One region of the Parabacteroides caecihominis genome, then DNA from elsewhere that is predicted to be linked to it. Evidence: riboswitches for the same ligand, from Rfam matches in the RefSeq annotation. Region 1 holds a riboswitch; each other region holds the start of a gene.

Evidence for each region. A riboswitch is a leader RNA that binds a small molecule or an ion and turns the genes downstream of it on or off. The one in region 1 is predicted to bind cobalamin.
Region 2: linked by a shared signal. The riboswitch ahead of NBH14_RS11370 (TonB-dependent receptor) and the one ahead of NBH14_RS08920 (sirohydrochlorin cobaltochelatase) in region 1 are both predicted to bind cobalamin.
Region 3: linked by a shared signal. The riboswitch ahead of NBH14_RS10325 (TonB-dependent receptor) and the one ahead of NBH14_RS08920 (sirohydrochlorin cobaltochelatase) in region 1 are both predicted to bind cobalamin.
Region 4: linked by a shared signal. The riboswitch ahead of NBH14_RS11405 (cysteine-rich CWC family protein) and the one ahead of NBH14_RS08920 (sirohydrochlorin cobaltochelatase) in region 1 are both predicted to bind cobalamin.

The regions. Positions count from the first base shown of each region.
Region 1 is NZ_JAMOKS010000008.1:233,827-237,376, reverse strand. It holds gene NBH14_RS08925 (AraC family transcriptional regulator) at 1-182, opposite strand, end outside; gene NBH14_RS08920 (sirohydrochlorin cobaltochelatase) at 508-1,419, opposite strand; cobalamin riboswitch at 1,537-1,731, opposite strand; gene aspT (aspartate-alanine antiporter) at 1,872-3,550, shown strand, end outside.
Region 2 is NZ_JAMOKS010000011.1:162,229-165,778, reverse strand. It holds gene NBH14_RS11380 (anaerobic ribonucleoside triphosphate reductase) at 1-262, shown strand, start outside; gene nrdG (anaerobic ribonucleoside-triphosphate reductase activating protein) at 272-772, shown strand; cobalamin riboswitch at 1,419-1,697, shown strand; gene NBH14_RS11370 (TonB-dependent receptor) at 1,773-3,550, shown strand, end outside.
Region 3 is NZ_JAMOKS010000010.1:118,714-122,263, reverse strand. It holds gene NBH14_RS10330 (O-acetylhomoserine aminocarboxypropyltransferase/cysteine synthase family protein) at 1-734, opposite strand, end outside; cobalamin riboswitch at 854-1,056, shown strand; gene NBH14_RS10325 (TonB-dependent receptor) at 1,188-3,548, shown strand.
Region 4 is NZ_JAMOKS010000011.1:167,978-171,527, reverse strand. It holds gene accC (acetyl-CoA carboxylase biotin carboxylase subunit) at 1-870, opposite strand, end outside; gene NBH14_RS11405 (cysteine-rich CWC family protein) at 872-1,087, opposite strand; cobalamin riboswitch at 1,147-1,344, opposite strand; gene NBH14_RS11400 (threonine/serine exporter family protein) at 1,481-2,248, shown strand; gene NBH14_RS11395 (threonine/serine exporter family protein) at 2,245-2,733, shown strand; gene NBH14_RS11390 (DUF6064 family protein) at 2,758-3,486, shown strand; gene NBH14_RS11385 (hypothetical protein) at 3,522-3,550, opposite strand, start outside.

The DNA.
Region 1 (3,550 bases):
TTCGTTTGAGTATGTGGAGAATATATTTTTACAGATCCGTCCAGTATGAAGAAAATCATATTATTATATAGGTAAGATTCAGTTAAATCTATTCCTTCGGGCTTTATGAGAAGATCAAAGCCTGCATGTAATGACTGACTGTTAGGTATTTCAGAAGGCGCGTTATTTATCGTACTTTTCATGTTTTTGTTTGGATTTAGTTGTTGTTTTACATTCCATGTGAATGTATATGCAAAAAAAATACAATGTTCCAGTTTGTTATGTATACAAAATATCATTTTATGTGCATATTTTGATATAAATAAAAATGCAAGTAAAGATGGTAAATAATTAGTTGATAACAGATAATATATTTACTATTATTGCTCCTTTAATAATGTAAAAGTTCTGGTTGTGTAAATTAGAATTTCAAGAATGTATTGATATAAAAAACCGGCCTTTCCCCGTATGAGGAAAGAGGCCGGTTTTCATTTGTGACTCTGTGACGGATAATGGACGTTTGACCCGTCAGTCTTTTTCAGCAGCGTATTGCTTCTTCTTATCCATGATATCGACCATTTTGTGTTTGGCCGCAAAACGGGCATGTTCGATGAAGATGTCCTGTATGTCGGGATTCTGTCCCAGACCTTCCATCAGGACGGATACTTTGTAACCGTTGTCTTCCAGCTCCTTTTTCCAGTCGCCTGCTATATCATTGTTGGCATGGTCGCCGGCAACGAACATGAAAGGCATGAGCATGACTTTCTTTACGCCGCTGGTCTTGAGCTTGGCAAGCATCGTATCGAAAGTGGGATAACCTTCGATCGTTCCGACATGGAAGTTGTCATAGCCTTTTGCTTTCAGCATATAATCGGTCATGGCATACTGTGCAGTCGAAGGAGTGTAGGTGCCGTGTCCCACCAGGACGGTAGCTCCTTCCTTGGCTCCTTTCCGGACGATAGCTGCAATGACGTTTTCATAATCTTCGGGAGTGTACAGCAGCGGGTTTCCGATACGGATATCCTTGAACTCTTTTTCCAGTGAGGCGATATCTTTGCGGAGGGATTCCATTTCTACGCCTTCAATGATATTTGTGGACTGGATCAGGATATGGGTGAAACCATCCGCTTTCAGTTGTTTCAGTGCTTCGGCGGGGTTGACTTTATCAATACCCCGTGTTTTCAGGCGGCGCATAATGATGCGTGAGGTATAGGCTTCGCGTACTTCGACTCCTTTGAATGCTTCTTTCGCTTTGTTATTGATGGCGTCGATCGTCAGTTGGCGTGTTTCGTCGTAGGTGGTTCCAAAATGGACCATCAGCAGCGCTGCCTTATCGCCTGCCTGCATGGATGCGAACAGGTCGGAGGATTTGAAATTTCCTTCGCCGTCATCGTGGGGAACGGTCTGGGCAGGGGTGTCGGTCACTGTCTCCTGCAACATACCGTGTGCAAAAGACATACTCATTGAACAACCTACAAGAAAGGCTGTCAGCAGACATTTCTTTTTCATTGAAAGAGATTTGTTTTATGTTCATAATAGCCCTCCTGGCCCCGGGAGAACGGATTTGTCTGTCTGGCAGGTTTCCTGACTTGCCCGGAAAACGACCTTCCCATCCTTGTTTCGGACAGTGGTGTAAGAATGCTTTCCTTATTATCGGGCTTCACAGTAGCGGGCACTGTTCCGGATTCTCACCGGATTCCCTTTTATACGGCAACCGGAGGCTGGCGTATCACCAAAGCGGGACAAAGATAGAAATTTATTTAAAATAAGGGAGCTTTTATAATCTCTTAATTGAATCTTCCGCAACAACTTTCTCATGGATTGTGTTCCATTTACCACAATAAAACCGGACATGGAATATGTCTTACTATTAACATCAAACAATTGTATATATGGAGTGGTTTGCAGATTTGCTCAAACATTATCCGGAACTGGCTATCTTTCTGACACTGGCTTTCGGTTTCTGGATAGGTAAATTTAAGATAGGTAAATTTTCTTTGGGAACAGTTACCAGCGTATTGCTGGTCGGTGTATTAATCGGACAATTGCATATCGATATCGGGGCACCCATTAAATCCGTATTCTTCCTTCTGTTCCTTTTTGCCGTGGGATATAGTGTCGGTCCGCAGTTCTTCCGCGGGCTGAAAAAGGAAGGACTTCCGCAGATGCTTTTTGCTGTACTGATGTGTTTGTTCTCTCTGTTCGTTCCTTTTTTGCTTGCCAAGCTGATGGGCTATAATGCCGGAGAGGCGGCTGGATTGTTGGCTGGTTCGCAGACGATCTCTGCGGTGCTGGGGGTAGCGGAAGATACGATCAACCAGAGCGGGTTGAGTGCGGCGGACAAAACATCCATGATCAATGTGATGCCTGTGGCTTATGCCGTCTGTTATATTTTCGGTACGGCCGGTTCTGCCTGGCTGATGAGCGATGTGGCTCCCCGTTTGCTAGGTGGACTGCCTTCGGTAAAGAAGGCTTGTAAAGAGCTGGAAGCAAAGATGGGTACCGACGACGAAAGCGAGCAACCCGGTTTTATGCCGGCAGCACGTCCCATCACTTTCCGCGCTTATAAGATCAGCAATGACTGGTTCGGGGCGGGCAAGACCATACAGGAGCTGGAAGATTCTCTGGAAGGGCAGGGCCGTCGTCTGTTTGTGGAACGCGTACGTATCAGTAATGTAGTGTATGATGTGAAACCGGACCTGATGCTTCAGAAAGGGAACGAGGTGGTGTTGAGCGGTCGCCGTGAATTTGTGATCGGAGAAGAAGACTGGATCGGTGACGAAGTGAACGACCTTGAATTGTTGGACTTCCCAGCAGAGACATTGCCCGTGCTGATCTCCCGTAAGAAGTTTTCGGGAATGACTGTAGCCGGTCTCCGCAGTGAAAAGGTGATGCACGGCGTCAGCATTAAAAGTATCAAACGTGCGGGTGTCAATATACCTGTGCTGGCTGCGACAAAAATTAATCCGGGCGATATGCTCGAACTGGTAGGTACCAAGATGGAGGTGAATGCCGCGGCTGCGACTTTGGGTTATGCCGACCGGCCGACCAACCAGACGGATATGATCTTTGTCGGCCTGGGGATCTTTATCGGTGGCGTGATCGGCTCGTTGGTGGTACATTTCGGAAATATACCGATCAGCCTGAGTACGAGTGGCGGGGCATTGATTGCAGGACTGGTATTCGGATGGCTTCGCTCCAAACACCCGACATTCGGACGCATTCCGGAGCCTTCCTTGTGGGTATTAAATAATGTAGGACTGAATATGTTCATTGCTGTGGTCGGCATTACGGCCGGACCGAGTTTTGTGACCGGCTTCAAAGAAGTAGGCGTGAGTCTGTTCATTATCGGGGCGCTGGCTACGACCATTCCGCTGATAGCCGGTGTCCTGATGGGCCGCTATCTCTTTAAATTCCATCCAGCCATTACACTGGGTTGTACTTCAGGAGCACGAACAACGACAGCTGCCCTCGGTGCGATAGAAGATGCGGTGGAAAGCCAAACGCCGGCGTTAGGATATACAGTTACTTATGCTGTCGGTAACACCTTGCTGATTATCTGGGGAGTGGT
Region 2 (3,550 bases), on a different contig from region 1:
CACCCACAACCCGGAAGTGATCATGAAGGTGGTCGACATGATGGATAAATACAATATCGGCTACGGCTCGGTAAACCATAACCGCAACCGCTGTCTGGATTGTGGCTACGAAAACGCAGCAAACCATCTGGACGAATGCCCCAAATGCGGCAGCAAACATCTGGACAAGCTACAACGCATCACCGGCTATCTGGTAGGTACAACCGATCGCTGGAACAATGCCAAGTTAGCGGAGTTGAATGACAGAATTATTCATAATTAGAAAAATACGATGTTATCGATTATTGATATTATAGAAGATACGACTGTAGACGGTCCGGGATTCCGGACCGCTATCTACGCTGCCGGCTGCCCAAACCAGTGTCCGGGTTGCCATAACCCTGAATCGTGGGATATCAATAAGGGCCGACCTGTTCCTACTGAAGAGATACTGGAAAAGGTTCTCGCAGATGATTTTGCAGATGTAACTTTCAGCGGGGGCGACCCGATGTTTCAGCCGGAAGAATTCACCAAGCTGGCACGAGCCATCAAAGAAAAAAGCCGGAAAAACATCTGGTGTTACACCGGATATAAATTTGAGAAACTGCTGGAAAACCCGAAACAGGCCGCACTGCTTCAATATGTAGACGTTCTGGTAGACGGCAAATTCAAACAAGCCCTCCATGACGAAAGCCTCCTGTTCCGAGGCAGTAGTAACCAGCGATTGATCGATGTCAAAAAATCACTGAAAGAAAATAAAGTCGTTTTCTATAATTATAACCCGTTTATATAAAAAGCAAAACGACAAAAGAATAAGATATATACAAACATTATGACAGATAACAACCTTAAATGAGAACAGACTTATTTTTCATTTAGTCATTCCAGAAAGGCTCACTACACATTTATTAACACATAGACTATCCAATAGCTACTTTTTATCTCGTTTTAAACGAAGTTCGAATTTGTTTAAAACAAAATTTAATTCGTTTAAAACGAGATAAAATTTTGTTGTAGTAGAAATTGCGCCTTTTTTAGACTAAAAATTTGTTAATTAAGACATCCGCAATACGACTATCAGTACTATTAAAAGAGAAAATTACATGTTTTTAGGCAGCTTTTATTTCCAGAACAACCAAAAATCAGCATCTGCAGCGAATAGCAATATATCAACATAACAACAGAAAACATAACAGATCAGCTATAGTTCATAAACAATATGCAACATTCTGCTAAAGTTATCACAACAATCAAGACACAACGAGCAGAAGAAACCTCACGAGAGGCTCATAAAAACAAACCAACATTCCCACCAGCCCGTACAAACCATCCACCCCACACACAAATATCATTTTGATAATCAATTAATTTCCCTGTGACTTTTCTGACAGAAAGATTTTTTAATGAATAAATATTATTTGTATTCAAAAATACTTTACTACTTTTGCAGCGGATTAAGGTGAATCACAATGCATTCTGCAAGTGATGAGAGGGAATCCGGTGAAAGTCCGGAACAATGCCCGTTGCTGTAATCCCGTTCCGGTGACTGCCGGAAATGCTTGCAACTCCATGCCACTGAATAATTGAAAATGGAGAATTGAAAATTGAAAATTACAGACTAACTAATTTTCAATTTTTAATTTTCAATTTTCAATTAATTTGGGAAGGCTTTGCAAAGCCGGGAAAGTCAGAAAACCTGCCTGATCAATTGTATTCATGCTTTCGGGATAAAAAGCAGGGATTAACAAGGCGGAATTTCAAAACAAATTCTTCCAACTTATTTGCTTACTTATATGAGACTGAAAGGTATTGCTATGTCTTTACTTTCGGTGTGTGTGCTTACACCTGCAACAACATTTGCAGAAACACTGGCTACTGATACACCGGATAAAGAACAGGTACAAACCGGCATTTGTGTGTTGACCGGCAAAATCATTGACTCCGAAACAGGAGAAGGTATACCTATGGCTACAATCAATGTTCCGGGAACATTGATTGGCACCGTCTGTGACGCAGACGGTCGTTTCCGGCTGGAACTAATCGAAGGCAAAAGTTATAATTTATTGGTCCGTTCCACCGGATACATGGAACAACGCATCAAAATCGATGCCAACGGAGCCGCCAAACAGATGAATATCCAAATGAATGCAGGGATATTCGACCTAAACGAGGTGGTCGTTACCGGGACGCGCACAGAAAAACTCATCAAAAACTCTCCCGTACTGACCAAACTGATCCCGGCCTCACAACTGCAACGCAATGATTTTGAAAACATCATGGACGCGTTGGAGTTTACAATTCCCGGATTACAGTTCAATAGTGACCCGCGCGGCGACAATATTCGCATCCAGGGACTTGAGAACAAATATATACTCATACTGGTAGATGGCGAGCGCCTGTCCAATACACCCGGCGGTCCGATTGATTTCGAGCGGCTGAGTACATCCAATATCAAACAGATAGAAGTTGTAAAAGGCGCAGCCTCAGCATTGTATGGTTCCAGTGCAATCGGTATGATCATTAATATCATCACGAAAACACCCGAACGTCCAGCAGAAGGATGGGCCAAAGTACGCTATTCACGCTACAATGAGCTTCTGATGGATGCAGCCTTTGGTACCAAATACAAGAATTTTACATCGCAGACATTATTCAACCGGAACTCGACAGACGGGTATGACCTGACTCCCGATTCACCGGGAAACTATACCCAGAACCCGTCGGCCAATATGACAATATCCGAAAAACTGGGATGGGAATATAATCACACGAAGATAAACGCATCGGCCGATTTCTTCCTTAATGAAGAAAAAAATCCGAAATTAAGCGATGAAGTAACCCATTACAAGAGTTTCAACAAAACATTCCGTGCCGGTATAGAGCAGCAATTGGGAGAAAAAAATCTGTTGAAAGGGGTTTACTACGGAGACTTTTACATTCGTCGTACAGTTTTTGAAAAGCTGGATTCAATTGGTAAAAATGCCACATCCAATGTACAGACTCTGCGTCTGACGGATATTTATACCCCACTCGATAATCTGCAGGGAATAGGCGGCATTGAGTTCAATTGGAATAAAGATTATAATGTCAAACAATACGGTGAAAATCTGAAAACCCGCAAGGTAAACGATATCAATGGATTTGTACAACTGGATTGGAAAGTAATCCCGGAACTCGATATTATCGGCGGTTTCCGTTACACGCATCATTCTGTTTTCGGAGATGCCTACACACCGAAAGTCAACGTCATGTATTCACCCGGAAATCTCCGTTTACGTGCCGGTTACAGTAAAGGATTCAAGGCTCCGGATGCAACCGAATTATTTTCTGATTTTCAGATGGGATCGGTATCCCACAATATAGGAAACCCGGATTTAAAAGCCGAACATTCCAACTATTATTCTTTTTCTGCCGAATACACATTCAGCAAATTGAATATAAGCGGAGAAATCTATCAGAATGACATTAAAGACAAGATACAGTCGTATAACGTTATTGTCGATCTGCCCGGCGGAGGCCAGGAAGCACAACTGCGATACAGAAATGTAGATAACGCCCGTATCCGGGGTGC
Region 3 (3,550 bases), on a different contig from region 1:
GAATCATCCGGCTGGCAGAGGCCCGGGTATTTGTCTGCATGCGCTTCCCAGTCGAAGTTACCGCTGTCGACGATACAACCTCCGACGGCAGTCGCATGTCCGTCCATATATTTGGTCGTAGAATGCGTAACGATATCGGCACCCCATTCGAACGGGCGGCAGTTGATCGGTGTGGCAAATGTATTGTCGACGATCAATGGTACGCCATGTTTGTGAGCGATACGGGCAAACTTTTCAATATCCAGTACCATCACTCCCGGGTTGGAGATCGTTTCACCGAACAATAACTTGGTATTCGGGCGGAACGCTTTGCTGATTTCTTCTTCACTGGCATCCTGGTCGATGAATGTACATTCGATACCCAGCTTTTTGAGGGTAACGGACAACAGATTGTATGTACCGCCATAAATACCGGTTGCGCTTACGATATGGTCGCCGGCTTCGCAGATATTGAAACAGGCAAAGAAGTTGGCAGCCTGTCCCGATGAAGTCAGCATTGCTGCCACACCACCTTCCAAAGCGGCGATCTTGGATGCTACGGCATCGTTGGTCGGGTTTTGCAGACGGGTATAGAAATAACCACTCTCTTCCAGATCGAACAGTTTCGCCATCTGTTCGCTGGTCTCATACTTGAAGGTAGTACTCTGATAGATAGGCAGAACGCGCGGTTCTCCTTTTTTAGGTTGCCAGCCACCCTGCACACACAAAGTTGCCGGCTTGAATGAATTGCTCATATTATTAAATGTTTGCTATGTAATTATATTCTGCTGACAAAAGTAAAGAATAGTTCGTTCCATTAATACAAATCTACGATCATTTATAAAAAATAGGGTACTGTTTAAAAATAATCTTTACCTTTGCCCCCGGTTTTGGTGTCACAAATCCAGTTCTACGGAAAAGTGATGAAAAGGGAATCAGGTGAAAATCCTGAACAGACCCGCTGCTGTAAACTCCGCCAAAGTCGTTGAACACAACTCAATCCACTGTTCGCAATGAATGGGAAGGACGTTCAATGACGGAGTAAGTCAGAAGACCTGCCAGAATCAGTAGTTTTAAGCTTTCGAGGAATAAGGCTGAAAAACATGTAAGTAAGGACTTGACTGTATCCTGTAGAGAGTTCTGACTGTTCATGTGTTCCGTTCAGTTTTATCGAAAGCCTGTCGTTAATATATAATGTTTTTGATGGGATGAGAGGTTTCATACATGTATTTTTGTTGTTTATTTGTTTGTTCCCTGTAAGTCTGGCGGCGCAAGACAGGGTCACGCTGTCCGGAGAGGTGAGGGGAGAAGATGGTGCTCCGCTTCCTACGGTTACTGTTGCCATCGAAAATACGACGGCAGGGACATACACCGACGACCGGGGGCGCTATTCACTAAGCATGAAACCAGGAAAACATACCCTTATAATTACCCTACTGGGCTATAATACAATAAAAACAACTCTTGATATCCGCAGGAACAAGACGCTCGATTTCGTTATGGCTGAAAATTCCGTAACCCTGAATTCTGTCGAGGTGTATGGCAAATCGAAAACACAGAAGATCAAGGAAGGTGCTTTCTCGGTAAATGCCCTTGATGTAAAATCGCAGATCAACTCGTTGAAGAATCTTACTGATATAGTGAACCGGACGACCGGAATAAAGGTCCGGGAAGAAGGAGGAGTCGGTTCTGATTTTGATCTTTCCATCAACGGGTTATCGGGTAATTCCGTCCGTTATTTCATTGATGGGGTGCCGTTAGACAGTAAAGGGAGCAATGTGACGCTTGCCAATCTACCTGTCAACCTGATCGACCGGGTGGAGATCTATAAAGGAGTGGTGCCTGCTTCGTTGGGAACGGATGCATTGGGCGGTGCCGTCAACATTATTACTAAGGCGGAGAAGGAGAACTTTCTGGATGCATCTTACAGTATTGGTTCCTTTCATACACACAGTGCCGACCTGAATGCACAGTTTGTGGAACAACGCACAGGCTTGATTGTGCGTCCTACCGTTGGCATCAACTATTCGAAAAATGACTACCGGATGAAGGATGTTCAGATGCGTGACGAGACTGGCGACCAATTCATCTATGGCAATCCCAAACGTTTCCATGACGGTTATTTTTCGCTTTTAGCACAGATAGAAGCAGGAATGGTAGGCAAATTTTGGGCGGACGAATTCTTTGTGTCGGCATCTTATTCCAAAACAGACAAGGAACTGCAAACCGGCTCCGTACAGACCAAAGTGTATGGCATGGCGGAGCGTAATTCGGATGCGTGGAATGTGTCGGCACGGTACAACAAACACAACTTTCTCACAGAAAACATGACATTGAAGGCGACCTTGTCACACACATGGGATCATTCCATCACCATTGATACCGCCTACCGTAAATATTATTGGGACGGAGGCTACATCGTGAGTCAACGCAACGAAATCCGTGGCGGCGAACGCTCCATACGTCACTATAAGCGTCCGCTGACTATTGCTCGTGCCAATTTGGATTATCAGCTGAATGAGCATCACGGCTTTAACCTGAACTATAATCTGAGCCGGACGGGCAACGACCGCTACGACGATTTAGACCAGAGTTTCGAGCCGTCTAACGATGCGGTAACCAAACATATCGTCGGACTGACTTACAGTCAATCGCTTTTCGACGGCAAGATGCAGAATGTATTCTTTGCCAAAGACTACGTGAACCATCCCAATATCCGGCAGACCGATCAATCCACCGTAACCGGCTCGGACAAGGTACAAGGTTCGACTACGAAAAACTATTTAGGATACGGAGCCGGACTGCGTTATACGTTCTTCAACCCGTTGGCTGTAAAGATTTCATACGAGCATAGTGTACGTTTGCCTATTGCCCGGGAACTGTTGGGCAACGGAACGACCGTCTATGCCAATGTGGCGTTAGAGCCGGAGAAGAGTAACAATGTCAATCTAGCCTTGTTCGGAACATGGCGTCCGGCCGCCCGTCATACCGTCTATTACGAGACAAACGGTTTTTTGCGTTATGTGGACAACTATATACAAACTTCCGTCATCGAAAAAGAAGGTATGTTGCAGTATGTCAACGATCCCGCTGTCCATATTAAAGGTGTGGAAGGTGAAGTCAGCTATGACTGGGACGGACGGTTGCAACTCATGGCTAATGTCAGTTACCAGGATGCCCGCGACCAGCAAAAGTATAAGGAAGACGGCAAGCCTTCTGCCACCTACAACAACCATGTGCCTAACCGTCCCTGGCTGTTCGGCAGTGCGGAGGCAAGTTATACGTTCCGCAACCTTTGGCAACAAGGCGGCAAGTTGCGGTTAGGTTGTACGTTCCAGTGGGTACATTGGTATTTTCTGACCTGGGAAGCCTATGGCAACCGTGATACAAAGGCGCGTATTCCTTCGCAACACATTTGCAATGCCAATGCTACTTACTCATGGAAGCATGACCGCTACAATATCGCATTGGAGTGTACCAACTTTCTCGATGAAACGGCTTACGACAATTATAAGCTGCAAAAGCCCGGACGTGCTTTCTTTGCGAAATTCAGAGTCTTTATTAATTAACA
Region 4 (3,550 bases), on a different contig from region 1:
ATTCATTTCCAGAAAATAAAAATTCCGATGTTTGTCCACCAAAAACTCAATGGTACCAGCACCTGAATAGTTGACAGCTTTTGCCGCAGCAACAGCCTTTTCACCCATATTTTTTCTTAACTCGGGAGTGATGAACGGAGATGGACTTTCCTCCACGATTTTCTGATTACGGCGTTGAACGGAACATTCACGTTCACAAAGATGGATTACATTCCCGTGATTGTCACCCAATACCTGAAATTCGATATGATGAGGTTCCTCCACGAATTTCTCCAGATAAACTGTGTCGTCACCAAAAGACGATAACGATTCCGAGCGGGCAGAATGATAAGCCTCCACCACATCTTCTTCTTTATAGATCAGTCGCATCCCTTTTCCTCCGCCTCCCATAGAGGCTTTCAGCATAACGGGGAAACCGATTTCCTTACATATCCGAACGGCTTCGGCAGCATCCTGCAACGGTTGTTGCGTTCCCGGAACAACCGGTACACCGGCCTCGATCATCCGCTTACGGGCTGATATCTTATCGCCCATCGCCTCCATCGTCTCAGCAGCCGGGCCAATAAAAATAATATTTTCCTCTTTACATCTGCGGGCAAAAGCCGCATTTTCCGAAAGGAAACCATAACCGGGATGAATGGCATCGGCTTTATGAATTTTCGCCGCTTGGATAATCTTTTCTATATCCAGATAACTATCTTTTGATGCGGCAGGCCCTATCAGGCAGGCCTCATCAGCATAAAGTACATGCCGTGCCGCCCGGTCGGCTTCCGAAAAAACAGCCACAGACTGTATTCCCATCTCCCGGCAGGAACGCATCACACGTACGGCGATCTCGCCACGGTTTGCAATTAATATCTTCCGTATCATATCAATGCTTTAAATGTTTATAACGGGGATTCACCTCACAGGCATAGAAATATTTCTTGATCTCATTCAAACAGGAGTTGCACAAACATCCCGGATAATGGACCTTCACATAAGCAAGCTGGAGTTCATCCAATTTCACAGGCACACAATGACAGGCGGATATATCATCTACCCGACAAACAAAAGAGCCCCCACAACGCGGACAATCTTTCTCCATAAATCTGATAAATTTAGAATAAACAATCATTTCGAACCCGTATCCTAACCCACGAGGATATGAGCCTTTAACGAACGGCAGGTCTTCTGACTGACTCCCATCCTGAAGCCTTCCCGACACATGTCAGTGGCATAAGTTATTTTCAGGATGTTATTAGAGCTTCACAGCAGCGGGACTGTCCGGGATTTACACCCGATTCCCTTTTAATCTGTATTTCCAGAATCAAAAATACAGAACCATTTCGGTGCAAAACTACAAAAATAAAAGACAAAACAATGATATAAAATAAGTTTTTTATACTTTTGCGCCCCGGTTTAGGTTTATCGCCCGTTTTTCCGCCAGCAAAAAGAAACATTCCGGAATAGAATCCGGTTCATATATAAAAAGTACGACATGAGTAGAAATGAATCTTTGCTACCCGTAGCCAAATTCATCGCAGAGTACTCCGCCCATATGATGGGATGCGGGGTACACACATCCCGGGTAGTCCGGAGTTCCAAACGAATAGGAGAAGCATATGGCGCTGATGTTAAAATCAGCATTTTTCAGAAAAATATTATTCTGACGATCTCCGACAATGATACGAAAGAAACATACAGCGAGGTGATCGATATCCCCGCTCTTCCGATAAGTTTCGAGAAGAACGCCAAACTGAGCGCTCTGAGTTGGGAAACGTATGACAAACATTTGCCGTTGGAAGAATTAAAAGATAAATATGAGGAGATTATCGCCAGCCCGCATATCGATCCGCTTTTCGTTCTGATACTGGTAGGCTTTGCCAATGCCTCTTTCTGCCGCCTGTTCGGGGGAGACATTACCTCGATGGGGATTGTCTTTTCTGCGACTATCACCGGTTTTTTCCTGAAACAACAGATGCAGATCCGGAAATTCAATCATTACATAATTTTCGTGGTATCGGCCTTTATTGCATCGCTTTGTGCCTCTACAGCGTTGATATTCGACACGACCTCGGACATTGCACTGGCAACGAGCGTCCTGTTCCTGATACCGGGCGTACCGCTGATCAATGGGGTTATCGACATTGTCGAAGGGTATATACTGACCGGTTTTGCCCGGCTGGTCAATGCGCTGATGCTGATTATCTGTATCGCGATCGGGCTTTCTTTCACATTAATGATGGTAAAAAACAATTTGATATGATAGTATTGGATATTCTTTTAGACGGACTTTTTGCAGCCATTGCAGGTATTGGTTTCGGTGCGATTTCCGACCCACCTATGCGAGCGTTTCCTTACATTGCCTTGCTGGCTGCCGTAGGCCATGCCTGCCGATTCTGCCTGATGACTTTCTTCGGGGTGGATATCGCTACCGCCTCCCTGTTCGGGGCATTGGTGATCGGATTCGGAAGTTTGTGGCTGGGAGGCAGGATTTACTGCCCGATGACAGTGCTTTATATCCCGGCTTTATTGCCGATGATCCCAGGCAAATTTGCCTACAACATGGTTTTCTCGCTGATCATGTTCCTCCAGACGATGGACGAACCGGTACAGAAAGCGAAATATATTGAAATGTTCATGTCGAACGGTTTCGTTACCTTCACCGCGATCTTCATGCTGACGGTCGGTGCGACACTGCCGATCTTCCTCCTGCCGGGTAAGGCTTTTTCATTAACACGACGCAAATAAAATCATCAGCATACGAATAACTCTATGGAAATTTTCTGGAAAACGATAGGACTCTACAATGCAGCAACCTGGGAATGGCAACTGGGAATTATCCTGATCGGGATAATATTGACCGTCCTGCTGACCCGCAACCCTCAGCCGTGGGTAAAGAACGGAATGAAAATCTATCTGATTGCCGTCTATCTGTGGATATCGGTCATCTACTACTACATCTACTGTGCCGAGCGCAGCTACAACGAAGTGATGGCCTTATTCTGGGCGATCATGGCGATACTATGGGGATGGGATGCCTTGTCAGGATACACTACTTTCGAACGTACCCGCAAATATGACTGGTTGGCGTACTTCCTGTTTGCCATGCCGTTTATCTATCCGCTGATATCGATGGTACGGGGACTGACTTTCCCGGAAATGACTTCGCCGGTCATGCCTTGTTCGGTCGTTGTTTTCACCATCGGACTCCTGTTGTTCTTCTCTAAGAATATCAACATGTTCATAGTCCTGTTTCTGACACACTGGTCGCTGATCGGCTTGTCGAAAACATATTACTTCAATATCCCGGAAGATTTCCTGCTGGCCAGTGCTTCCGTCCCGGCGTTATATCTTTTCTTCAAAGAATATTTCGCCAACAACCTGCACACCGGCTCGAAGCCGAATGCGAAATATGTAAACTTATTACTTATCCTGGTCTGCGTTGCCATTGGGATATTACTGACGACAACCATGTTTATCGAATTACTGAAAGACAAATAGCAATCCGAATAAGCAATTATAGATATTTCGTACCATCAACAGACAGGGCGATCGACCGGAATCG